4 regions of the Enterobacter sp. PL_is379 genome follow, and region 3 is predicted to be linked to each of the others. Evidence: predicted binding sites of a transcription regulator. Region 3 holds the regulator's gene; each other region holds the start of a gene.
The links. The regulator PurR, encoded in region 3, represses purine synthesis genes. The targets are predictions, from matches to a motif close to CANGCAAACGTTTGCNTG.

Region 1: the regulator PurR is predicted to act here: its motif matches at 3,578-3,595, upstream of purE (5-(carboxyamino)imidazole ribonucleotide mutase).
Region 2: the regulator PurR is predicted to act here: its motif matches at 4,278-4,295, upstream of gltS (sodium/glutamate symporter).
Region 4: the regulator PurR is predicted to act here: its motif matches at 3,087-3,104, upstream of gcvT (glycine cleavage system aminomethyltransferase GcvT).

The regions. Positions count from the first base shown of each region.
Region 1 covers NZ_JBVPGT010000026.1:251,231-257,109, reverse strand. Annotated here, with positions in the region: gene AC0TOY_RS09180 (metal-dependent hydrolase) at 1-281, shown strand, start outside; gene cysS (cysteine--tRNA ligase) at 368-1,753, opposite strand; gene ppiB (peptidylprolyl isomerase B) at 1,928-2,422, shown strand; gene lpxH (UDP-2,3-diacylglucosamine diphosphatase) at 2,426-3,148, shown strand; gene AC0TOY_RS09160 (YdgH/BhsA/McbA-like domain containing protein) at 3,285-3,494, shown strand; gene purE (5-(carboxyamino)imidazole ribonucleotide mutase) at 3,666-4,175, shown strand; gene purK (5-(carboxyamino)imidazole ribonucleotide synthase) at 4,172-5,239, shown strand; gene mnmH (tRNA 2-selenouridine(34) synthase MnmH) at 5,324-5,879, shown strand, end outside.
Region 2 covers NZ_JBVPGT010000025.1:120,602-126,480, forward strand. Annotated here, with positions in the region: gene spoT (bifunctional GTP diphosphokinase/guanosine-3',5'-bis pyrophosphate 3'-pyrophosphohydrolase) at 1-137, shown strand, start outside; gene trmH (tRNA (guanosine(18)-2'-O)-methyltransferase TrmH) at 142-831, shown strand; gene recG (ATP-dependent DNA helicase RecG) at 835-2,916, shown strand; gene gltS (sodium/glutamate symporter) at 2,918-4,120, opposite strand; gene xanP (xanthine/proton symporter XanP) at 4,347-5,738, shown strand; gene AC0TOY_RS07320 (AsmA family protein) at 5,858-5,879, shown strand, end outside.
Region 3 covers NZ_JBVPGT010000028.1:85,623-91,501, reverse strand. Annotated here, with positions in the region: gene punC (purine nucleoside transporter PunC) at 1-606, opposite strand, end outside; gene punR (DNA-binding transcriptional activator PunR) at 721-1,632, shown strand; gene purR (HTH-type transcriptional repressor PurR) at 1,650-2,675, opposite strand; gene cydH (cytochrome bd-I oxidase subunit CydH) at 2,973-3,062, shown strand; gene AC0TOY_RS11185 (MFS transporter) at 3,226-4,392, shown strand; gene sodB (superoxide dismutase [Fe]) at 4,431-5,012, opposite strand; gene AC0TOY_RS11175 (C40 family peptidase) at 5,135-5,879, opposite strand, start outside.
Region 4 covers NZ_JBVPGT010000031.1:156,680-162,558, reverse strand. Annotated here, with positions in the region: gene gcvP (aminomethyl-transferring glycine dehydrogenase) at 1-1,393, opposite strand, end outside; gene gcvH (glycine cleavage system protein GcvH) at 1,521-1,910, opposite strand; gene gcvT (glycine cleavage system aminomethyltransferase GcvT) at 1,934-3,028, opposite strand; gene ubiI (FAD-dependent 2-octaprenylphenol hydroxylase) at 3,426-4,628, opposite strand; gene ubiH (2-octaprenyl-6-methoxyphenyl hydroxylase) at 4,641-5,819, opposite strand; gene pepP (Xaa-Pro aminopeptidase) at 5,816-5,879, opposite strand, start outside.

The sequences.
Region 1 (5,879 bases), on a different contig from region 3:
GGTTCAGGGCCAGCCTGACGCGGTGCTGGCTGTTTTTAACGGTGTCACTGCTGTCGCACAGCCTGCTGGATTCGATTACTACAGGCGGGAAAGGCGTCGGCTGGCTGTGGCCGTGGTCAGATGAACGCTTTTTTGCGCCGTGGCAGGTGATTAAGGTCGCGCCGTTTGCACTCTCACGCTATACCACGCCGTACGGGCATCAGGTGATTATTTCAGAACTGCTGTGGGTGTGGCTGCCGGGGGTTGTGCTGATGGGAATGTTGTGGTGGAGAAGAAGGTAAAAAAAAGCCGGGTGGCGGCAGCGCCTTACCCGGCCTACTTTTACCCGTAGGCCCGGTAAGCGTAAGCGACACCGGGCGTTACAGACTTACTTACGGCGCCAGGTGGTACCCTGCGGGCCGTCTTCCAGAATGATGCCCATCTCGGTCAGACGGTTACGCGCCGCATCGGCCGCCGCCCAGTCTTTCGCCTGACGCGCTTCCAGACGCGCTTTGATCAACGCTTCAATTTCCGCCACTTCGCCGTCGTCCGCCTGCGCACCGCTCTGCAGGAACGCGTCCGGATCCTGCTCCAGCAGGCCGAGCACGGAAGAGATCTTACGCAGATGAGACGCCAGCGCATTCGCCGCCGCCATATCTTCTGACTTCAGGCGGTTCACTTCGCGCGCCATGTCGAACAGCACGGAGTAGGCTTCCGGGGTGTTGAAGTCGTCGTTCATCACCTCAACAAAGCGTGCTTCGAACGCTTCGCCGCCTGCCGCCGGAACAGACCTGTCGGTCCCGCGCAGCGCGGTGTACAGACGCTCCAGCGCCGAGCGCGCCTGCTTCAGATTCTCTTCGCTGTAGTTCAGCTGGCTGCGATAGTGGCCAGACATCAGGAAGTAGCGCACGGTTTCCGCGTCGTAATACTTCAGCACGTCGCGCACGGTAAAGAAGTTGCCCAGCGATTTCGACATCTTCTCGCGGTCAACCATTACCATCCCGGAGTGCATCCAGTAGTTCACGTACTCGCCGCCGTGGGCGCAGGTGGACTGCGCAATTTCGTTTTCGTGGTGCGGGAACATCAGGTCTGAACCGCCGCCGTGAATGTCGAAGTGCTTGCCCAGCTGTTTGCAGTTCATCGCGGAACACTCAATGTGCCAGCCCGGGCGGCCTTCGCCCCACGGGGATGGCCAGCTTGGCTCCCCCTCTTTGGACATCTTCCACAGCACGAAGTCCATCGGGTTACGCTTCACGTCAACCACGTCGACACGGGCACCGGCCTGGAGCTGATCCAGATCCTGACGGGAAAGCGAACCGTAGGTTGGGTCCGTTGGCACCGAGAACATCACGTCACCGTTGTCCGCAACGTAGGCGTGACCGCGTGCGATCAGCTTTTCGGTGATCTCGATGATTTCGTGAATATGGTGGGTCGCGCGCGGCTCGCTGTCCGGGCGCTGAATATTCAGGGCGTCGAAATCTTTGTGCATCTCGACGATCATGCGATCCACCAGCGCGACAAAGCTTTCGCCGTTCTCATTAGCGCGCTTGATGATTTTGTCGTCGATGTCGGTGATATTACGCACGTATTTCAGGGTATAGCCCAGAAAACGCAGGTAGCGTGACACCACGTCAAAAGCGACAAAGGTACGGCCATGGCCAATGTGACAGAGATCGTAAACCGTAATACCACACACGTACATGCCGACTTCCCCGGCATGGATAGGTTTAAATTCCTCTTTTTGGCGCGTCATTGTATTAAAGATTTTTAACATCGAAGATTCCATGTAAACACGTGTGTGGTTGAAAACCGGCTATTCTACCCGTAATTCAAACCCGAAGCAGCACACAATGCAAGGTGATCGCATCCTGTGGTTATGCTATAACAAGCCCCTATAGATGACCCGAACGCGGGTCGACGTACCACAATAACGGAACAGGATGCAAAAATGGTTACTTTCCACACTAATCATGGCGATATCGTAATCAAAACCTTTGATGACAAAGCGCCTGAAACAGTTAAAAACTTCCTGGACTACTGCCGCGAAGGTTTCTACAACAACACCATTTTCCACCGCGTGATCAACGGTTTTATGATCCAGGGCGGCGGTTTCGAACCTGGCATGAACCAGAAAGCCACTAAAGAGCCGATCAAGAACGAAGCGAACAACGGCCTGAAAAACACCCGCGGCACGCTGGCGATGGCGCGTACTCAGGCACCTCACTCTGCAACCGCGCAGTTCTTCATTAACGTGGCGGACAACGACTTCCTGAACTTCTCCGGCGAAAGCCTGCAGGGTTGGGGCTACTGCGTATTCGCAGAAGTGGTTGAAGGTATGGACGTGGTTGACAAGATCAAAGCCGTCTCTACTGGCCGCAGCGGTATGCACCAGGACGTTCCGAAAGAAGACGTTGTGATTACAAGCGTGACCGTCAGCGAGTAATTCGTGGCGACACTCTTTATTGCGGATCTGCATCTGCAAACAGAAGAACCGGCGATAACCGCCGGTTTTCTGCGTTTTTTACGCGGTGAAGCGAAAAGCGCCGATGCGCTGTACATCCTGGGCGACCTCTTTGAAGCCTGGATTGGCGACGACGATCCTAACCCGCTGCACCGTGAAATGGCTTCGGCCATTAAAGCGCTGGTGGATTCCGGCGTCCCCTGCTACTTCATTCACGGCAACCGTGATTTCCTGATCGGCAAGCGCTACGCCCGTGAAAGCGGCATGACGCTGCTGCCGGAAGAACAGGTGCTCGACCTCTACGGCCGCAAGGTGCTGATCATGCACGGCGACACGCTCTGCACCGACGATACCGGCTACCTGGCGTTTCGCGCTAAAGTCCACACCCCGTGGATCCAGAAGGTGTTCCTTGCCCTGCCGCTGTTTATCCGCAACCGCATCGCCGCCAGAATGCGCGCGGGCAGTAAAGCCGCCAACAGCAGCAAATCCATGACCATCATGGACGTTAATCCTCACGCGGTGGTCAACGTGATGGAAAAACATGGCGTTCAGTGGTTGATCCACGGGCATACCCATCGTCCAGACGTGCATTCCCTTATCGCCAACGGCGAACCGGCCCATCGCGTGGTGTTGGGTGCATGGCACTCAGAAGGATCCATGGTCAAAGTCACGCCAGAGGGTGTGGAGCTGATCGCTTTTCCGTTTTAACCCCTTACAGTTCATTCTATTTTTTTGAACAATATTGGCAAATTGTTTCGATTTTAATCAGCCCGTGGTCGGCCTATTATTTATCACATCAGGGCAGCACGCCCTATCCCAGATAAATTACTTAAGGAATACGACCATGAAATCCATCAAAACTTTCGTTGCAGTTACCGCTCTTTCCCTGGCTTCCTTCGGCGCTTTCGCGCAGAGCGTCAGCGCAACCGGTTCAACCCTTGACCGCGCAGAAGCGAAAATTGCTGCACAGGCTGCTGAACAGGGCGCGTCTTACAAAATCACCAGCGCGAAGGTCGACAACCGCGTGTATATGACCGCAGAACTGACGAAATAATGATTGCCCTTCGACAAAAACAGACCGCCAGAATGCGGTCTGTTTTGTTATGAATTGATGGCAACAACGGCTCAAGATTTAACCGCGCAACCGTTTTCCTTGCCCGTATAACATGCTATTCTCTGTGCCCTCGAAAGCAGTGTGTTTCGCACCACAGGAGTTTTAAGACGCATGTCTTCCCGCAATAATCCGGCGCGTGTCGCCATCGTGATGGGGTCCAAAAGCGACTGGGCTACCATGCAGTTCGCCGCCGAAATCTTTGAAATCCTGAATGTTCCGCACCACGTCGAAGTGGTCTCCGCGCACCGTACACCGGACAAACTGTTCAGCTTCGCCGAAAGCGCCGAAGAGAACGGTTATGAGGTGATCATTGCCGGTGCGGGCGGCGCAGCACACCTGCCGGGCATGATTGCCGCCAAAACCCTGGTGCCGGTTCTGGGCGTCCCGGTACAAAGCGCCGCGTTAAGCGGTGTGGACAGCCTCTACTCCATCGTCCAGATGCCGCGCGGTATTCCTGTCGGGACGCTGGCGATTGGCAAAGCGGGCGCGGCGAACGCTGCCCTGTTGGCCGCGCAGATCCTGGCGACGCACGATAAAGCGTTACATCAGCGTCTGGCGGAGTGGCGTAAAGCCCAGACCGACGAAGTGCTGGACAATCCGGACCCGCGGGGTGCGGCATGAAGCAGGTTTGCGTCCTCGGTAACGGCCAGTTAGGCCGCATGCTGCGTCAGGCCGGTGAGCCGCTGGGTATTGCCGTCTGGCCCGTCGGGCTGGACGCTGAACCTGAAGCCGTACCGTTCCACCAGAGCGTGATCACCGCCGAGATCGAACGCTGGCCGGAAACCGCGCTGACCCGCGAACTGGCGCGTCATAACGCCTTCGTAAACCGCGACGTGTTCCCGATCATTGCCGACCGTCTGACGCAAAAGCAGCTGTTCGACAAGCTCGGCCTGCCGACCGCGCCGTGGCAGCTCCTGTCCGATAAAAGCGAGTGGAATGATGTTTTCGCGATGCTGGGCGAGCTGGCCATCGTGAAGCGCCGCGTGGGCGGCTACGACGGCCGTGGCCAGTGGCGTCTGCGCGCAGACGACACTGCCGAGCTGCCGGACGACTGCTACGGCGAATGCATCGTTGAGCAGGGCATCAACTTTAGCGGTGAAGTGTCACTGGTTGGCGCACGCGGGCACGACGGACATACCGTCTTTTATCCGCTGACGCATAACCTGCATCAGGACGGTATTCTGCGCACCAGCGTCGCCTTCCCGCACGCCAATGCTGAGCAGCAGGCGCAGGCAGAAGAGATGCTTTCTGCCATCATGCACGAACTCGGATATGTGGGCGTCATGGCGATGGAGTGCTTTATCACCCCGTCCGGTCTGCTGATCAACGAACTTGCACCGCGCGTGCACAACAGCGGCCACTGGACGCAAAACGGCGCGTCCATCAGCCAGTTCGAACTGCACCTGCGCGCGATCACCGACCTGCCGCTGCCGCAGCCGGTGGTGGACAGCCCGTCGGTGATGATCAACCTGATCGGCACCGATCTGAACTACGACTGGCTGAAGCTGCCGCTGGTGCATCTGCACTGGTATGACAAAGAGGTTCGCGCGGGTCGTAAGGTCGGTCACCTGAACCTGAACGACAGCGACACGGGCCGCCTGAGCGCCACCCTGGAAGCCATGATCCCTCTCCTGCCGCCGGAATATGCGAGCGGTATCGTCTGGGCACAGTCAAAGCTCAAGTAAGACATCTGCGCCGGGGAGTTGACCTTCCCCTTCCCCGGCGTACAATCCCCGCCCATTGCTGCTGAGTTTTCTTCTGGAATAACCATGAACGATGGAACGGACTATCGCGCGATCCTCGCGTCTGATACCCCTTTAATCGACGTTCGCGCGCCGATTGAATTTGCCCAGGGTGCGATGCCCGCCGCCATTAACCTGCCGTTGATGAATGACGACGAACGCGCCGCCGTCGGCACCTGCTATAAACGCCAGGGCCCCGAGGCCGCGCTGGCGCTTGGCCATAGTCTGGTGAACGGCGAGACGCGTGAGACACGTATTAACGCCTGGCGTGAAGCCAGCCTTGCCCATCCTGAGGGCTTTCTCTGCTGCGCGCGCGGCGGTCAGCGCTCGCACATCTCGCAGGCCTGGCTTAAAGAGGCGGGCATCGACTACCCGCTGATCCGCGGCGGCTATAAAGCCCTGCGCCAGACGGCGATTCAGGTGACGATTGAGCAGTCACAAAAGCCGATAGTGCTTATCGGCGGCTGTACCGGAAACGGTAAAACCCTGCTGGTGAAGCAGCACGCACAGGGCATCGATCTGGAAGGGCTGGCGCACCATCGCGGTTCGTCTTTTGGCCGCACGCTCACGCCGCAGCTTTCCC
Region 2 (5,879 bases), on a different contig from region 3:
ACACAGAAGAGAAAGATGGCCGCGTGTATAGCGCCTTTATTCGTCTGACCGCTCGCGACCGCGTGCATCTGGCGAATATTATGCGCAAGATCCGCGTCATGCCGGACGTGATTAAAGTCACCCGAAACCGAAACTAGGTTTATGAATTCACAACGTTATGCACGTATCTGCGAAATGCTCGCCAGGCGTCAGCCTGACCTGACGGTCTGCATGGAGCAGGTGCATAAACCTCATAACGTCTCTGCTATCGTTCGTACCGCAGATGCCGTCGGTGTGCATGAAGTGCACGCCGTCTGGCCGGATGGCCGTATGCGCAATACGGTCTCGGCGGCAGCAGGCAGCAACAGCTGGGTATCTGTCAAAAATCATCACACCATTGGCGAAGCCGTATCGCACCTGAAAGGGCGCGGGATGCAGATCCTGGCCACTAACCTGTCCGCTAAAGCCGTAGATTTCCGCGAGATCGACTACACCCGCCCGACCTGCATTTTGATGGGTCAGGAGAAAACCGGGATCACCCAGGAAGCGCTGGATCTGGCGGATCGGGACATCATCATTCCGATGATCGGCATGGTCCAGTCTCTTAACGTCTCCGTGGCGTCCGCGCTCATTCTGTATGAAGCGCAGCGCCAGCGTCAGAACGCCGGGATGTACGAGCGCAGCAAAAGCATGCTGCCGGAAGAGGAACAGCAGCGACTGCTGTTTGAAGGTGGTTATCCGGTGCTGGCTCGCGTTGCGAAGCAGAAAAAATTGCCTTACCCCCACGTCAACGCGCAGGGCGAAATTGAAGCCGATGCCGAGTGGTGGGCCACCATGCAGTACGCCGGGTAAGCGATGAAAGGCCGCCTGCTGGATGCCATCCCGCTTAACAGCCTGACGGGCGTGGGCGCGGCGCAAAGCAATAAGCTGGCAAAAATTGGCCTGCACACGGTGCAGGATCTCCTGCTTCACCTCCCCCTGCGTTACGAAGACCGCACCCAGCTATACAAGATTGGCGATCTCCTTCCTGCCATTTACGCCACCGTTGAAGGCGAAGTCCTGAACTGCAACATCACCTTCGGCGGACGCCGGATGATGACCTGCCAGATCAGCGACGGCACCGGCATTCTCACCATGCGTTTTTTCAACTTCAGCGCGGCGATGAAAAACAGCCTGGCGACGGGCCGAAGGGTGCTGGCCTATGGCGAAGCCAAACGCGGGAAATACGGCGCAGAGATGATCCACCCGGAGTACCGCGTGCAGGGCGATCTCAGCACGCCGGAGCTGCAGGAGACGCTCACCCCGGTTTACCCGACGACGGAAGGCATCAAGCAGGCGACGCTGCGTAAGCTCACCGATCAGGCGCTGGAGCTGCTGGATACCTGCGCCATTACCGAGCTGCTGCCGCCCGAGCTGGCGCAGGGTATGATGAGCCTGCCCGAGGCGCTGCGCACCCTGCACCGCCCGCCGCCAACGCTGCAGCTCAGCGACTTAGAAAGCGGCAAACACCCCGCTCAACAGCGTCTTATCCTTGAGGAATTACTGGCCCATAACCTGAGCATGCTGGCGCTCCGCGCAGGCGCGCAGCGTTTCCATGCCCAGCCATTAAGCCCGCGTGATGAGCTCAAAGATAAGCTGCTGGCCTCCTTGCCGTTTAAGCCCACCGGCGCACAGGCGCGCGTCACCGCCGAAATCGAACGCGATATGGCGCTCGACGTGCCGATGATGCGCCTGGTGCAGGGCGACGTGGGGTCCGGTAAAACGCTGGTCGCCGCCCTGGCGGCCCTGCGCGCGATCGCCCACGGTAAACAGGTGGCGCTCATGGCGCCGACCGAGCTGCTGGCCGAGCAGCACGCCAATAATTTCCGCGCCTGGTTTGCGCCGCTGGGGATTGAAGTGGGCTGGCTTGCCGGGAAGCAAAAAGGCAAAGCGCGCCTTGCGCAACAGGAGGCTATTGCCAGCGGGCAGGTGCAGATGATTGTCGGCACGCACGCCATCTTCCAGGAGCAGGTGCAGTTTAACGGCCTTGCGCTGGTGATTATCGACGAGCAGCACCGCTTCGGCGTGCACCAGCGTCTGGCATTATGGGAGAAAGGCCTGCAGCAGGGCTTCCACCCGCATCAGCTGATCATGACCGCTACGCCGATCCCGCGCACCCTGGCGATGACGGCCTACGCCGATCTGGATACCTCCACCATCGACGAACTGCCCCCGGGCCGTACGCCGGTCACAACGGTCGCCATTCCTGACACGCGCCGCAGCGATATCATTGACCGCGTGCGCAACGCCTGCACCCACGAAGGGCGCCAGGCCTACTGGGTCTGTACGCTGATTGAAGAGTCGGAACTGCTGGAAGCGCAGGCTGCCGAAGCCACGTGGGAAGAGCTTAAGCTGGCACTGCCGGAGCTGAACGTGGGCCTGGTTCATGGACGCATGAAGCCTGCCGAAAAACAGGCGGTGATGCAGTCGTTTAAGCAGGGCGAGCTGCATTTGCTGGTCGCCACGACGGTCATTGAAGTGGGTGTGGACGTCCCGAACTCCAGCCTGATGATTATCGAAAACCCGGAGCGCCTGGGCCTTGCCCAACTCCACCAGCTGCGCGGGCGCGTTGGCCGTGGCGCGGTAGCGTCCCACTGCGTCCTGCTCTACAAAGCCCCGCTCTCAAAAACAGCCCAGATGCGTCTGCAGGTGCTGCGCGACAGCAACGACGGTTTTGTGATTGCGCAAAAAGACCTGGAGATCCGCGGCCCTGGCGAGCTGCTGGGCACGCGTCAGACGGGGAACGCGGAATTCAAAGTGGCGGATTTGCTGCGCGATCAGGCCATGATCCCCGAGGTTCAGCGCCTCGCCCGCCACATTCATGAACGCTACCCCGAACAGGCGGCAGCGTTAATTGAGCGCTGGATGCCGGAAACCGAACGCTATTCAAACGCCTGATTCAGGCAAACATCGGCAGCATCAGGTACAGCTTAATCACCAGCGCGTTGACGATATCAATGAAGAACGCCCCGACCATCGGGACCACCAGAAACGCCATGTGCGAAGGCCCGAAGCGTTCGGTGATCGCCTGCATGTTGGCGATAGCCGTTGGGGTAGCCCCCAGACCAAACCCGCAGTGACCCGCCGCCAGCACCGCCGCATCGTAGTTTTTGCCCATCATCCGCCAGGTCACGAACATGGCATACAGCGCCATAAACAGCGCCTGTACCGCCAGAATCGCCACCATCGGCAGCGCCAGCGAGGCCAGCTCCCACAGCTTGAGGCTCATCAGCGCCATCGCCAGGAACAGCGACAGGCAGACGTTGCCGAGCACCGACACCGCCCGTTCAAACACCCGGTAGAAGCCCATCAGCGCCAGACCGTTGCTCAGGATCACCCCGATAAACAGCACGCAGACAAACGTCGGCAGTTCAAACGCTGAGCCCGCCAGCCATTGCGCAACCACTTTGCCCACGGTCAGGCAGATGGCGATCGTCGCGATGGTTTCAATCAGCACCAGCGAGGTAATGCTGCGCCCGACGTCCGGCTTTTCAAATGCGGTCGGCACCAGCTCATCGTCCGGCCTGCCGTCCGGCGTGGTGGAGTGCTTCACCAGATAGCGCGCCACCGGGCCGCCAATCAGGCCACCCAGCACCAGCCCAAAGGTCGCGCAGGCCATCGCCACCTCCGTCGCGTTTTCAAACCCGTAGCGCTCGATGAACAGCTTGCTCCATGCGGCCCCGGTACCGTGGCCGCCCGAAAGGGTAATTGACCCCGCCAGCAGCCCCATCAGCGGATCCAGTCCCAGCAGCGTCGCCATCCCGATGCCGATAGCGTTTTGCATCAGCAGCAGCCCCACCACCACAATCAGGAATACGCCGAGCACTTTACCGCCCGCCCGCAGGCTCGCCAGATTGGCGTTCAGGCCGATGGTGGCAAAGAAGGCCAGCATCAGCGGGTCCTTCAGGGACATATCAAAATCGATTTCCCAGCCCATGCTTTTTTTCAGCACCAGCAGGGCCAGCGCCACCAGCAGACCACCGGCGACAGGTTCAGGAATGGTGTATTTCTTCAGAAGAGAAACGCTATGTACCAGCTTACGGCCAAGCAGTAAGACCAGCGTTGCGGCAACAAGTGTCGACAACGTATCGAGATGAATCATAAAAGGCTCCTGTTTTGCGCGTGTTCCATACACACGCGGCGTTATCCTGGGCCGGTTTGCGCTCTTCATGAGCTCCCGGCGCGAAAAAGTGTAATTTTTTTTCCCGATACGTTGTAGAAAACCTGCTCACAGCGGCAGATTTTCTTCCCTTTTTTTGCTGGCAATCGTTTGCTTTTACCAGGTGGTCAGATAAAATGCCCGCTTTTCCACCGTGGGATTGCCGCCGATGTCCGTTAACACCATAGAGTCGCCTGATGCGCAACCGATTGCGCAGAAGCAAAATAGCGAACTGATTTACCGCCTTGAAGACCGCCCGCCGCTGCCGCAAACGCTGTTCGCCGCCTGCCAGCATCTTCTGGCGATGTTTGTTGCGGTGATCACCCCGGCGCTGCTGATTTGCCAGGCGCTCGGTTTACCGGCGCAGGACACGCAGCACATTATCAGCATGTCTCTTTTTGCCTCCGGCGTGGCCTCGATTATTCAAATTAAAGCGTGGGGTCCGGTGGGGTCGGGATTATTATCGATTCAGGGCACCAGCTTTAACTTCGTGGCGCCCCTGATCATGGGCGGTACGGCCCTGAAAACCGGCGGTGCAGATGTCCCGACCATGATGGCGGCGCTGTTCGGCACGCTGATGCTGGCCAGCTGTACGGAGATGGTGATCTCCCGCGTTCTGCATCTGGCTCGCCGCGTTATCACCCCGCTGGTTTCCGGCGTCGTCGTGATGATTATCGGCCTGTCGCTGATTCAGGTGGGTCTTACCTCCATCGGCGGCGGCTATGCCGCAATGAGCGACCACACCTTCGGCGCGCCGAAAAACCTGCTGCTGGCAGGCGTCGTGCTGGCGATCATTATTCTGCTTAACCGTCAGCGTAACCCTTACCTGCGCGTGGCCTCGCTGGTGATCGCCATGGCGGCGGGTTACCTGCTGGCGTGGGCGCTGGGCATGCTGCCGGAGAACACCGCGCCGACCAACAGCGCACTGATCACCGTTCCTACGCCGCTGTACTACGGTCTGGGCATTGACTGGGGTCTGCTCCTGCCGCTGATGCTGGTCTTTATGATCACCTCTCTGGAGACCATCGGTGATATCACCGCCACCTCCGACGTCTCCGAGCAGCCGGTGTCCGGCCCGCTGTACATGAAGCGCCTGAAAGGCGGCGTGCTGGCGAATGGCCTGAACTCGTTTGTCTCTGCGGTATTCAACACCTTCCCGAACTCCTGCTTCGGTCAGAACAACGGCGTGATCCAGCTGACCGGCGTGGCCAGCCGCTACGTTGGCTTCGTGGTGGCGCTGATGCTGATCGTCCTCGGCCTGTTCCCGGCGGTGAGCGGCTTTGTGCAGCACATCCCTGAGCCGGTGCTGGGCGGCGCAACGCTGGTGATGTTCGGGACGATCGCGGCCTCCGGCGTGCGTATCGTCTCCCGCGAGCCACTGAACCGCCGCGCGATCATGATTATCGCCCTGTCACTGGCCGTCGGTCTGGGCGTTTCCCAGCAGCCGCTGATCCTGCAGTTTGCACCTGACTGGGTAAAAAACCTGCTCTCTTCCGGCATTGCCGCAGGCGGTATCACCGCTATCGTGTTGAACCTCGTTTTCCCGCCTGAGAAAAATTGATTTCTCTCACGGCAGGCAGTCAATGCCTGCCGTGACATCTAATTACACCATTCCCGCCTTGAGGATTGCGCATAAATCGTGCATAACTCCCTTATGTGCGTTTTGCGGGATGGAAGACCATGAAATTTATTGGAAAGCTCC
Region 3 (5,879 bases):
GCTCAGCAGGGAGGTGAAGGTAATCGGCTTCGCATCCGCATGCGCCTCTTTTTTATGCGCGGGCTTAAGGGCAAACGCCGGCAGCATCAGCACCAGCGTGATGGCAAACAGCGTGGCAAAAATGGCCTGCCAGTCAAAGTGCGCGAGGATCCAGCTGCCCAGCAGCGGAGCCAGGGCAGGGGAAAGACCCACCAGCGGCATAATGGTGGCGAAAATACGGTTTGTGCGGTTAGCCGGATAGTAGTCGGTCACCAGCGCCTGCCAGGTCACCGCCGCAGCACAGACGCCCACGGCCTGAATAAAGCGCAGCACCAGCAGCCAGGTGGCATCGCGCACCCACAGCATCCCCAGGCAGCCCACGGCAAAAATGGCCAGACCCAGCAGCAGTACCGGTTTACGACCAAAGCGATCCGAGAGCGGTCCCCACAGCAGCTGCGCGAAAGCAAAACCGGCAAGGAACAGGCTCAGGCTGGCGCTGATGGCCGCCGCAGGGGTTTGCAGGTCTTCCTGCATCGCGGCAAACGCGGGCAGGTACATGTCGGTGGCCAAAAAGCCCAGCACGCTTAAGCCGCCGAGCCAGACTAAAAATCCTTTCCTGGGTTGCATTCTCTTATTCTCCTGAGGAGGCAGGTGTACGTTGGCGCAGAGTGTAGGGAGTGCAAAGCCGCTTGTGAAACGCTAATATTTGGCGGGTGCATTCAAATTTTTTGCAGGCAGAAAATGTGGTCAGATTATTCTCTTGAAGTGGTCGATGCTGTCGCGCGTAACGGCAGCTTTAGCGGTGCAGCGCAGGAGCTGCACCGCGTCCCTTCGGCCATCAGCTACACGGTGCGTCAGCTGGAGGAGTGGCTGGCGGTTCCGCTGTTTGAGCGGCGCCATCGTGATGTGGAATTAACGCCCGCAGGGGCGTGGTTTTTGAAGGAAGGGCGTTCTGTTATCAAAAAAATGCAGATCACCCGCGAACAGTGTCAGCAGATCGCTAACGGCTGGCGGGGGCATCTTTCCATCGCGGTGGATAACATCGTTAAGCCGGAACGTACCCGGCAGATGATCGTCGATTTCTATCGTCATTTTTCAGATGTCGAGCTGCGGGTCTCGCAGGAGGTGTTCAACGGCGTCTGGGATGCGCTGGCGGACGGCAGGGCAGAGATGGCAATCGGGGCCACGCAGGCGATCCCGGTCGGGGGACGTTACGCCTTTCGCGATATGGGGATGCTGAGCTGGAAGTGCGTGGTGGCAAGCGATCATCCGCTGGCGGCGATGGAGGGGCCGCTCAGCGATGATACGCTGCGCAACTGGCCGTCGCTGGTGCTGGAGGATACCTCCCGTTCATTGCCCAAGCGTATCACCTGGCTTCTGGACAACCAGCGGCGGGTGGTGGCCCCTGACTGGGAATCGTCGGCGACGTGCCTCAGCGCCGGACTGTGCGTCGCGATGGTGCCCGTTCATTTCGCGCGTCCGCGCATCGATACCGGAGAGTGGGTTGAGCTGACGCTGGAGAATCCGTTCCCGGATGCGGCCTGCTGCCTGACCTGGCAGCAAAGTGATGTCTCGCCTGCGATGGCCTGGCTGCTGGATTATCTGGGAGACAGCGAAACGCTAAACCGGGAATGGTTACGGGAGCCAGCGTAGCTGGCCCCGTAAAGCGATTAACGACGGTAATCGCGGAACGGACCGTCCGCAACGGAACGGCGTTCGATAAGACGCGGGTGAACTTCAATGGACTGCGACTCTTCACGTTTGTTGACGATCCTGTCCATCAGCATATTGAAGGCCGTTTCGCCCAGCGAATCTTTCGGCTGGTGAATGGTGGTTAACGCTGGCGTGAAGAAACGCGCGTTACGCACGTTGTCATACCCGATCACGGAAATATCCTGCGGTACACGCAGACCCAGTTCGTCGGCAGCGCAGAGCGCGCCCATTGCCATGATGTCACCCCCGCAGAAAACGGCGGTCGGACGGTGTGGCTGGGAGACGATCTGCTGCATTGCGCGGTAGCCCGACTCCGGCTCAAAGTCACCCTGCACAATCCAGTTTTCCGGCACGTTGATCAGCGCTTCTTCCATCGCTTTCATAAAACCGGCCAGACGGCCCGCGCCGGTGTTGCGCTCCAGCGGACCGGGGATCACGCCAATCTCGCGGTGACCGCGTTCGATCAGATAACGACCGGCCATATAGCCGCCTTCGAAGGCATTATCGATAACGGAATCAGTGAAATCCGCGCGCGCTTCACCCCAGTCCATGACCACCATAGGAATATGGCGATACTCTTCGAGCATCGACAGCACGGATTCCGGGTACTCGGAACACATTACCAGCAGGCCATCAACGCGCTTTTGCGCCATCATCGACAGATAGGCGCGCTGTTTTTCAATGCTGTTCCACGCGTTGCCCAGAATCAGGGTATAACCTTTCTGGAAGCAGTTTTTCTCAACCGCTTCAATGATCTCGGCAAAATAGGCCGCTTCACTGCTGGTGGCCAGCAATCCAATGGACTTGGTGTGATTAACCTTGAGGCTGCGCGCAACCGCACTTGGCGAATAGTGCAGCTCTTTGATCGCTGCCCAGACGGCGTTGCGCGTCTCTTCCGCCACAAAGCGGGTTTTGTTAATTACATGTGATACGGTTGTAGTGGAAACGTTTGCGCGTTTTGCTACGTCTTTAATTGTTGCCATTAAATGTCACTCCAGACCATATCCTAAACTCCTGAAAAACTTGAAGGTAAACGTTTGCCTTCTCTCACCCTTATCACGCAATCTTGAATTGCGGCACGCCGGGAAAACGACACGGGACGTCAGGAGGGGGTCAATGGCCGGTACGCTAATAAATTTAGCGTGGAATTTTGTCCTATCTTGATGAAAAGGGGAAGAGGTAAAGTGTTTATCAGCCTAAATCCAGGAAGATTTTTGACGTAAATTATGCAAAAATGAGCAGGCTCACTTTTCGTGGGGGGATTAAAAGGAGAAAAATTGATGAGTTCCGATCTGAAGTTTTCGCTGTTCACCACCGTTATTGTGCTGGCTCTGATTGTCGCGGCCGGTCTGACGGCTGCGCTGCACTGATTTACGCGGAGGGAGAGCCTTCTCCCTCCCGATCGACCCGATTGTTACTTCTCTGGCAAAAATCTTTTGCCATTTTGTTAACTTCTCATTTTTTGTGATTGATGTCATGCTTTCCGCTTCTTTGTTCTGTGTCACCACATGACACGGCATCCGGAGTTGACGCATGAAAATCAATTTTCCCCTGCTGGCCCTGGCGATTGGCGCTTTTGGGATTGGCACCACTGAATTCTCCCCGATGGGGTTACTGCCCGTCATCGCCCGCGGCGTGGACGTCTCGATCCCTGCGGCAGGGATGTTAATCAGCGCCTATGCTATCGGCGTGATGGTGGGGGCGCCGCTGATGACGCTTCTCCTTTCGCACCGCGCGCGCCGCAATGCGCTGATTTTCCTGATGGCGATTTTCACCCTGGGCAACGTGCTTTCGGCCATTTCGCCGGACTACACCACGCTGATGCTGTCGCGTATTCTGACCAGCCTTAACCACGGCGCGTTCTTCGGGCTGGGATCGGTCGTGGCTGCCAGCGTGGTGCCAAAACATAAGCAGGCCAGCGCCGTAGCAACCATGTTTATGGGGCTAACGATTGCCAACATCGGCGGGGTGCCTGCGGCAACCTGGCTGGGGGAAGCGATCGGCTGGCGGATGTCATTCCTGGCGACGGCCGGGCTGGGCGTGGTCGCGATGGTGGCGCTGTTCTTCTCCCTGCCGAAAGGCAGCGCGGGTGAACGTCCTGACGTGCGCAGAGAGCTGTCGGTGCTGGTGCGCCCGCAGGTGCTCTCCGCGCTGCTCACCACCGTGCTGGGGGCAGGGGCGATGTTTACCCTCTACACCTATATTTCACCGGTATTGCATGACATCACCCACGCAACGCCTCTCTTTGTGACCGCGATGCTGGTGCTGATAGGCGTGGGCTTCTCGATCGGCAACTATCTCGGTGGGAAATTTGCCGACCGTTCCGTAAGCGGCACGCTGAAGGGCTTCTTAACCCTGCTGATTGTCATCATGATTGCCATTCCGTGGCTGGCGCGTAATGAGTTTGGCGCCGCGATCGCGATGGTCGTCTGGGGAGCCGCCACCTTTGCCGTGGTGCCGCCGCTGCAGATGCGCGTGATGCGTGTTGCGCATGAAGCGCCGGGCCTCTCATCGTCGGTCAACATCGGCGCCTTCAACCTGGGCAACGCGCTCGGTGCGGCGGCCGGTGGGGCCGTGATTTCAGGGGGACTGGGGTACAGCTTTGTGCCGGTGATGGGGGCGATTATTGCCGCGCTCGGCCTGCTGCTGGTGATGATGTCGGGTCGTAAACAGCCTGAAGCAGCCTGCGCTGCGGAATAAACCAAAAACGCAGAAGGGCGAACCCTTCTGCGTGTCTCTTACGCGGCGAAGTTCTTCGTCACAAAGTCCCAGTTAACCAGTGCCCAGAAGTGCTCCAGGTAGTTCGGGCGCGCGTTGCGGTAATCAATGTAGTAAGCGTGTTCCCATACGTCCACGGTCATCAGCGGCTTAGCGCTGGTGGTCAGCGGGGTGCCTGCGTTAGAGGTGGACACGATAGCCAGTTTGCCATCCGCCTCTTTAACCAGCCACGTCCAGCCCGAGCCGAAGTTCTTGATGGCTGCATCGGTAAATTTCGCTTTGAAATCCGCGAAGCTGCCAAAGGCGGCGTTGATAGCGGTAGCCAGTTCACCGACAGGTTCACCGCCGGCGTTTGGCGCCAGGCAGTGCCAGTAGAAGGTGTGGTTCCACACCTGAGCCGCGTTGTTGAATACGCCACCCTCTGAGCTGCGGACGATCTCTTCCAGCGTTTTGCCTTCAAAATCGGTGCCCTTGATCAGATTGTTCAGGTTAGTGACGTACGTCTGGTGATGCTTGCCGTAATGATATTCCAGGGTTTCCGCAGAAATATGCGGTGCCAGGGCGTCTTTTGCATACGGTAGTGCAGGTAATTCGAACGACATTGCTTCTCTCCTTATTGTATTTTGCGTTGCCAATAACCACACAGACAACAGGGACAGGATAGCAAATTGAAAGGGTATGCAAAAGAGGAACTTACCCTGCCACGGGTGTGGCAGGGTAGGGGTTAGCGAATGGTTTTCGGCGTCATTACGCGACGTGCGCCGACGTAATGGCGTACCCAGTAGTCTTCACTGAGAGAGGTGATCTGAATATCCTGGCCGCTACGCGGTGACTGGATGAATTTTCCGTTGCCGACATAGACGCCGACGTGGTCAGCCGTGCCGCGACCCTGAGTGCGGAAGAATACCAGATCGCCGTTTTCCAGCTCACCGCGGTCAACCGGTGAGGCATCGCGCAGGTGGTACATCTCATTAGCGGTACGAGGAATGCGGAACTTGACCAGATCTTTATAGGCGTAATAGACGAGGCCGCTGCAGTCAAAGCCGGTACGCGGCGAGCTGCCACCCCAGTGATAGGGTTTGCCAATCTGCCCCATCAGTTTGTTCATCGCGGTTTTTTGCGCTTTCTGTACGCGCACTTTATGCACTTCCGCTATTTTCGTGACCTTCGTGCATTTCGCCTTATGGCCTTTACGCGTGATGCATTTTTCAGTAACAAGGTTAGCGGCGGTTTGCGAAGCTTTACTTTTGGCGGAGTGGGCAGTACGGGAAGGTTTGGTTTTCGTCTTGCTGGAAGCGGTCTGTTTCGTCTGAGCCGGTGTTTTTTTCTTGTCGTTCTTAGCGGTGGTTTTTTTCTTACGTTCTGTGGCTTTCACCAGATGGTTTTTTTGTACAGCAGAATGCCGCGCCTGCTGAGAGGCGTTTGCCACTGGCGTGAAAGTGAGTGAAGTAAACAGTAAAGCACAGAGC
Region 4 (5,879 bases), on a different contig from region 3:
CCTGAATGGAGCGGCTGTCGAGCGCGACCTCTTTGTCGAGCGCATCAATGTCCAGACCGTGCGCATCACCCAGCAGCACGCTGAACAGGTTCAGGATATCGTCGCGGGTGGTGCTTTCATCCAGCGTAATGCCGACGGCGTTGTGAATGTCGCTGCGCAGGTTGATCTCTGCCGCATTCGCGCGCGCCAGCACGGCGGCTTTGTCCGCCACGTCCACGCACAGGGTGTCGAAGTAGTGAGCGTGGCGCAGCTTAAGGCCTTTCTGCTGCAGACCGCAGGCCAGAATATCGGCCAGGCGGTGAATGCGGCTGGCAATGCGTTTCAGGCCAGCCGGGCCGTGGAACACGGCGTACAGGCTGGCGATGTTTGCCAGCAGCACCTGTGAGGTACAGATGTTGGAGTTCGCTTTCTCGCGGCGGATATGCTGCTCGCGGGTCTGCATCGCCATGCGCAGCGCGGTGTTACCGGCAGCATCTTTTGAGACGCCGATAATACGGCCAGGCATGGAGCGTTTGAATTCATCTTTCGCGCCGAAGAACGCCGCGTGCGGGCCGCCGTAGCCCATCGGTACGCCGAAGCGTTGTGCGGAGCCGAATACGATATCTGCGCCCTGTTTACCCGGCGCCGTCAGCAGCACCAGCGCCATAAAATCGGCGGCAACGCTGACAACCACTTTGCGGGATTTCAGCTCGGCAATCAGCGCGCCGTAGTCGTGTACTTCACCCGTCGTACCTACCTGCTGCAGCAGCACGCCGAAGACGTCCTGATGATCCAGCACTTTGTCAGCGTCGTCGACGATCACGTCAAAGCCGAAGGTCTCTGCGCGAGTACGCACCACGTCCAGCGTCTGCGGATGCACGTCCGCCGCGACGAAGAAGCGGTTGGCATTTTTCAGCTTGCTCACGCGTTTTGCCATCGCCATCGCTTCGGCGGCGGCGGTGGCTTCATCCAGCAGAGAAGCAGAGGCGATATCCATGCCGGTCAGGTCCAGCGTCACCTGCTGGAAGTTCAGCAAAGCTTCCAGACGGCCCTGGGAAACTTCTGGCTGATACGGGGTGTAAGCGGTGTACCAGCCCGGGTTTTCCAGCATGTTGCGCAGGATAACCGGCGGCAGCTGCACGTTGGTATAGCCCATGCCAATGTAAGACTTATAGCGCTTATTCAGGCCGGCAATAGCCTTCAGCTCCGCCAGCGCGGCGAATTCCGTAGTGGCTTCCCCCACCTGAGGCGGCGTGGCAAGCTGGATGTCTTTTGGCACAATCTGGCCGATCAGTGCGTTTAATGAATCCGCGCCAACCGTCTTCAGCATCTCCTGCTGTTGCTGAGCATCCGGCCCAATGTGACGTTCAATGAAGGCGCCACGGTTTTCAAGCTGGCTTAAAGTCTGTGTCATGAGCGATGGTTCCTGAAACGTGCAGTGAATCGTAGTTATCTGTAACGCTGTTGCCCGGTGGCGCTAACGCTTACCGGGCCTACGTTGAGCTGTAGGCCGGATAAGCGCAGCGCCATCCGGCACAACGTTATTCGTCTTCCAGTAGTGCTTCGTACGCGGTCGCATCCAGCAGCGCGGCAACCTGGGATTCGTCGCTGGCTTTGATCTTGAAGATCCAGCCGCCTTCATAAGGCTCGCTGTTCACCAGCTCTGGCGAATCGCTCAGCGCGTCGTTGACGGCAACGATTTCGCCGCTCACAGGGGCGTAGATGTCAGAGGCCGCTTTTACGGACTCCGCCACGGCGCAGTCGTCGCCCGCGCTAACGGTCGTGCCCACGTCAGGCAGGTCAACAAACACCATGTCGCCCAGCAGCTCTTGCGCGTGCTCGGTGATCCCTACGGTGTAAGTGCCGTCCGCCTCTTTGCGCAGCCACTCGTGTTCTTTGCTGTATTTCAGTTCTGCTGGCACATTGCTCATTGAAGTTCTCCTGATAAAAATGATTAGGCGACCGGCTTACCGGCGCGAACAAAAATCGGTTTGGTTACGTTGACCGGCATTTCACGGTTGCGGATTTGCACCACCGCCGTTTCGCCAATCCCCGCCGGCACGCGTGCCAGTGCAATACTGTAGCCCAGCGTCGGTGAGAAGGTTCCGCTGGTGATCACGCCTTCACGAGGATTGCCGTCAGCATCGGTAAAGCGCACCGGCAGTTCGCCGCGCAGCACGCCCTTCTCGGTCATCACCAGGCCCACCAGCTGTTCGGTGCCCTTCTCGCGCTGCATCTCCAGCGCTTCACGACCAATGAAGTCACGGTCAGCCGGTTCCCACGCGATGGTCCAGCCCATGTTGGCGGCCAGCGGAGAGACGCCTTCATCCATCTCCTGACCGTAAAGGTTCATCCCCGCTTCCAGACGCAGCGTATCGCGCGCGCCCAGGCCCGCAGGCTTCACGCCCGCTTCCACCAGCGCACGCCAGAAATCAGCGGCCTTCTCGTTTGGCATAGCAATTTCGTAGCCCGCTTCACCGGTGTAGCCGGTGGTGGCGATAAACAGATCGCCCGCCTGCACGCCGAAGAACGGCTTCATGCCAGCGGTGGCGTTGCGCTGTTCGTCGTTAAACAGAGAGGCGGCTTTCGCCTGCGCGTTCGGCCCCTGCACGGCGATCAGCGACAGATCGTCACGGACGGTGATGTCGATGGCATAAGGTTCGGCGTGTTGGGTGATCCAGGGGAGGTCTTTTTCGCGGGTGGCGGAGTTTACAACGAGGCGGAAGAAATCTTCAGTGAAGTAATAGACGATAAGGTCATCAATCACGCCGCCCGAGGCATTCAGCATGCCGGTATAGAGCGCTTTACCCGGCGTCTTCAGTTTGGCGACGTCGTTTGCCAGCAGATAACGCAAAAACTCCCGGGTGCGGCTACCGTGCAGATCGACAATCGTCATGTGGGACACGTCGAACATACCGGCATCGGTGCGCACCGCGTGGTGCTCATCAATCTGCGAGCCGTAGTGCAGCGGCATCATCCAGCCATGGAAGTCCACCATGCGGGCGCCGCATAACACGTGTTGTTCGTACAAAGGAGTCTGTTGAGCCATCTTGTCCTCGTTGAAAAATTCACCGTGAAACCCGGTATCGGCCCCGCGTTCGGGCACCGACGCAAACGTTCTCTTTTACCTGAACTTACCACCGAAACCGGCGGTTAACCATAAGGCAAAATGGGTCATCACATTAGCTTATGACCAAAAAACGCTAAAAAGCCTACAGAGTTATTCACTGGAAAAATGCGATTAACCCCGCACAAAATTAACAATGATCTAACAGGATTTAGCACATGGTGATATTTCGTGCGGAAAATCGGGCCGAATTTCCGTAACAAGAAAAACGCGACATTAGATTATCTAATGCGAAAAATGACGTGAAATTAGAATATTTCAAACGAGGGCATTTCCCCGGCGCGGAGGCCGGGAAAATAAAGTGTGACAGGGGTCTAAATTAACGTAGCCAGTCCGGCAGGTCGTTAAGACCCATCGCCTGACGGAGGAGTTGAGGTTTGACGCCAGGAAGGGTATCGGCCAGCTTGAGGCCGATATCGCGCAGCAGTTTTTTCGCCGGATTCGCCCCGGCAAACAGCTCGCGGAAGCCCTGCATGCCCGCCAGCATCATCGCCGCACTGTGCTTGCGGCTGCGCTCGTAGCGGCGCAGATAGAGATGCTGCCCGATGTCCTTCCCTTCGCGATGCAGGCGACGCAGCTCCTCGACCAGCTCCGCCGCGTCCATAAAGCCAAGGTTAACGCCCTGCCCGGCCAGCGGATGAATGGTATGCGCCGCATCCCCCACCAGCGCCAGACGGTGCGCGGCAAACTGACGCGCGTAGCGGCCGGTTAACGGGAACACCTGACGCTCGCTTTCAAGCGTGCACAGGCCAAGGCGGTTATCAAAGGCCACGCACAGCGCCTGGTTAAAGGCGTCCGGCGTTGCCTCCTGCATCTGCTGGGCTTTCTCCGGCACCAGGGACCAGACAATCGAGCACAGGTGCGGATCGGCAAGCGGCAGGAACGCCAGTATGCCGTCGTTGTGGAAAATCTGGCGCGCCACGCCGCCGTGCGGCTCTTCGGTGCGGATCGTTGCCACCAGCGCGTGATGACGATAGTCCCAGAAGGTCAGCGGGATATCGGCTTTATTACGCAGCCAGGAGTTGGCACCGTCAGCACCGACCACCAGACGCGCGGTCAGCATGTCGCCGCTCTGCAGGGTGATAAACGCCTCGTTTTCGCCCCACGCCACCTGCTGGATCTGCGCAGGCGCAATCAGGGTCACGTCGCTGCACTGCTGTGCTTTCTGCCACAGCGCGTGGTGGATCACCGCGTTTTCAACAATGTGACCCAGATGGCTATAGCCCATGCTTTCATCATCAAAAGCAATATGACCAAAGCTGTCTTTATCCCACACTTCCATGCCGTGATAGCAGCTGGCGCGCTGCGCCACAATATCTGACCAGACGCCAAGGTGCGTCAGCAATTTCTCGCTGGCGGCATTGATCGCCGAGACGCGGAGTTCCGGCGGGGCATCCGGGGCAACGGGCTGAGGCTGCTTTTGCTCCAGCACAGCCACGCGCAGGCCGCTGCCCTGTAAACCACAGGCCAATGCCAGTCCGACCATTCCGCCGCCAACGATGGCGACATCAACATTTTGCACGGTGATAACTCCTTAACGCGCGACCCAACCCAGGGTCCGCTGCGCCAGCACGTCACGTGCCGGAATGAATAGTTCCATCGCCATAAGCCCGAGGTTGCGGCCCGCAACCAGCGGTGCCCAGCGATTGGCAAAAAGATGGACCAGACCATCGGTCACACCGATGGTGGCCTCTTTATCCGCCTGGCGGCGCTTCTGGTAATGGCTCAGCACCGAATACGCCCCACAGTCTTTTTGCTCACCCCATGCCTGCGAAAGGGTTTCCGCCAGGCTCATGACGTCGCGTAAACCAAGGTTGAACCCTTGCCCCGCGATGGGGTGCAGCGTCTGCGCGGCATTACCGACAAGCGCCAGACGATGGGAGATGGACTGAGACGCCGTAGTCAACGAAAGCGGGTAGACCGCCCGCTGGCCGGCATGGGTGATACGCCCCAGCCGCCAGCCAAAGGCTTTTTGCAACTCGGTACAAAAACGTTCGTCTGACCAGGCCTTCACCTCTTCAGCTTTATCCTGCAGGTGACACCAGACGAGGGAACAGCGCCCGTCCGACATCGGCAGCATCGCCAGCGGGCCATGCTGCGTAAAGCGCTCAAACGCCCTGCCGTCGTGGTCAGCTGCGGTAGCGACGTTCGCAATGACCGCCACCTGGCCGTAAGGCTGCTGCCGCCACTCCACGCCACACTGGGCGCCGAGCGACGAGCGCGAACCGTCCGCGGCGACCAGAAGCTGGCCTTCAAGGACGGTGCCGTTTTCCAGCGTCACGCTAACCGACGCCTCACTGCGGCTCACGCTGGCCACGCGCGCCGGACAATGCAGCGTGATGCCCGGCGCGTCCTGGAGCAGGCGGAACAGACGCAATCCGACGTCGTGCAGCTCAACCACCTGCCCAAGAGCATCAATACGATAATCCTGCGCGTCCAGGGTGACAAAGCCAGCATGGCCGCGATCGCTGACGTGAACGGTTTTAATTGCCGTGGCGCAGTCGGCAATGGCCTGCCAGATGCCAATGCGGGAAAGCTGCTGGCAGGTGCCCTGCGCGAGCGCAATGGCGCGGGCATCAAAACCGGGGTGGTTGGACGCCTCTGGCGCAACGGCTTCCACCAGGTGCACCGGAAGCTGGCCTTTCGTCAAATGTGAAATGGCCAGTGCCAGCGTAGCCCCGGTCATGCCGCCGCCAACGATAATCACGCTCATGCGCGTGCCGCTGCCATCAGCGCCTCAATATCGTCAGCGTTTTTCACGACGCTCGCGGTC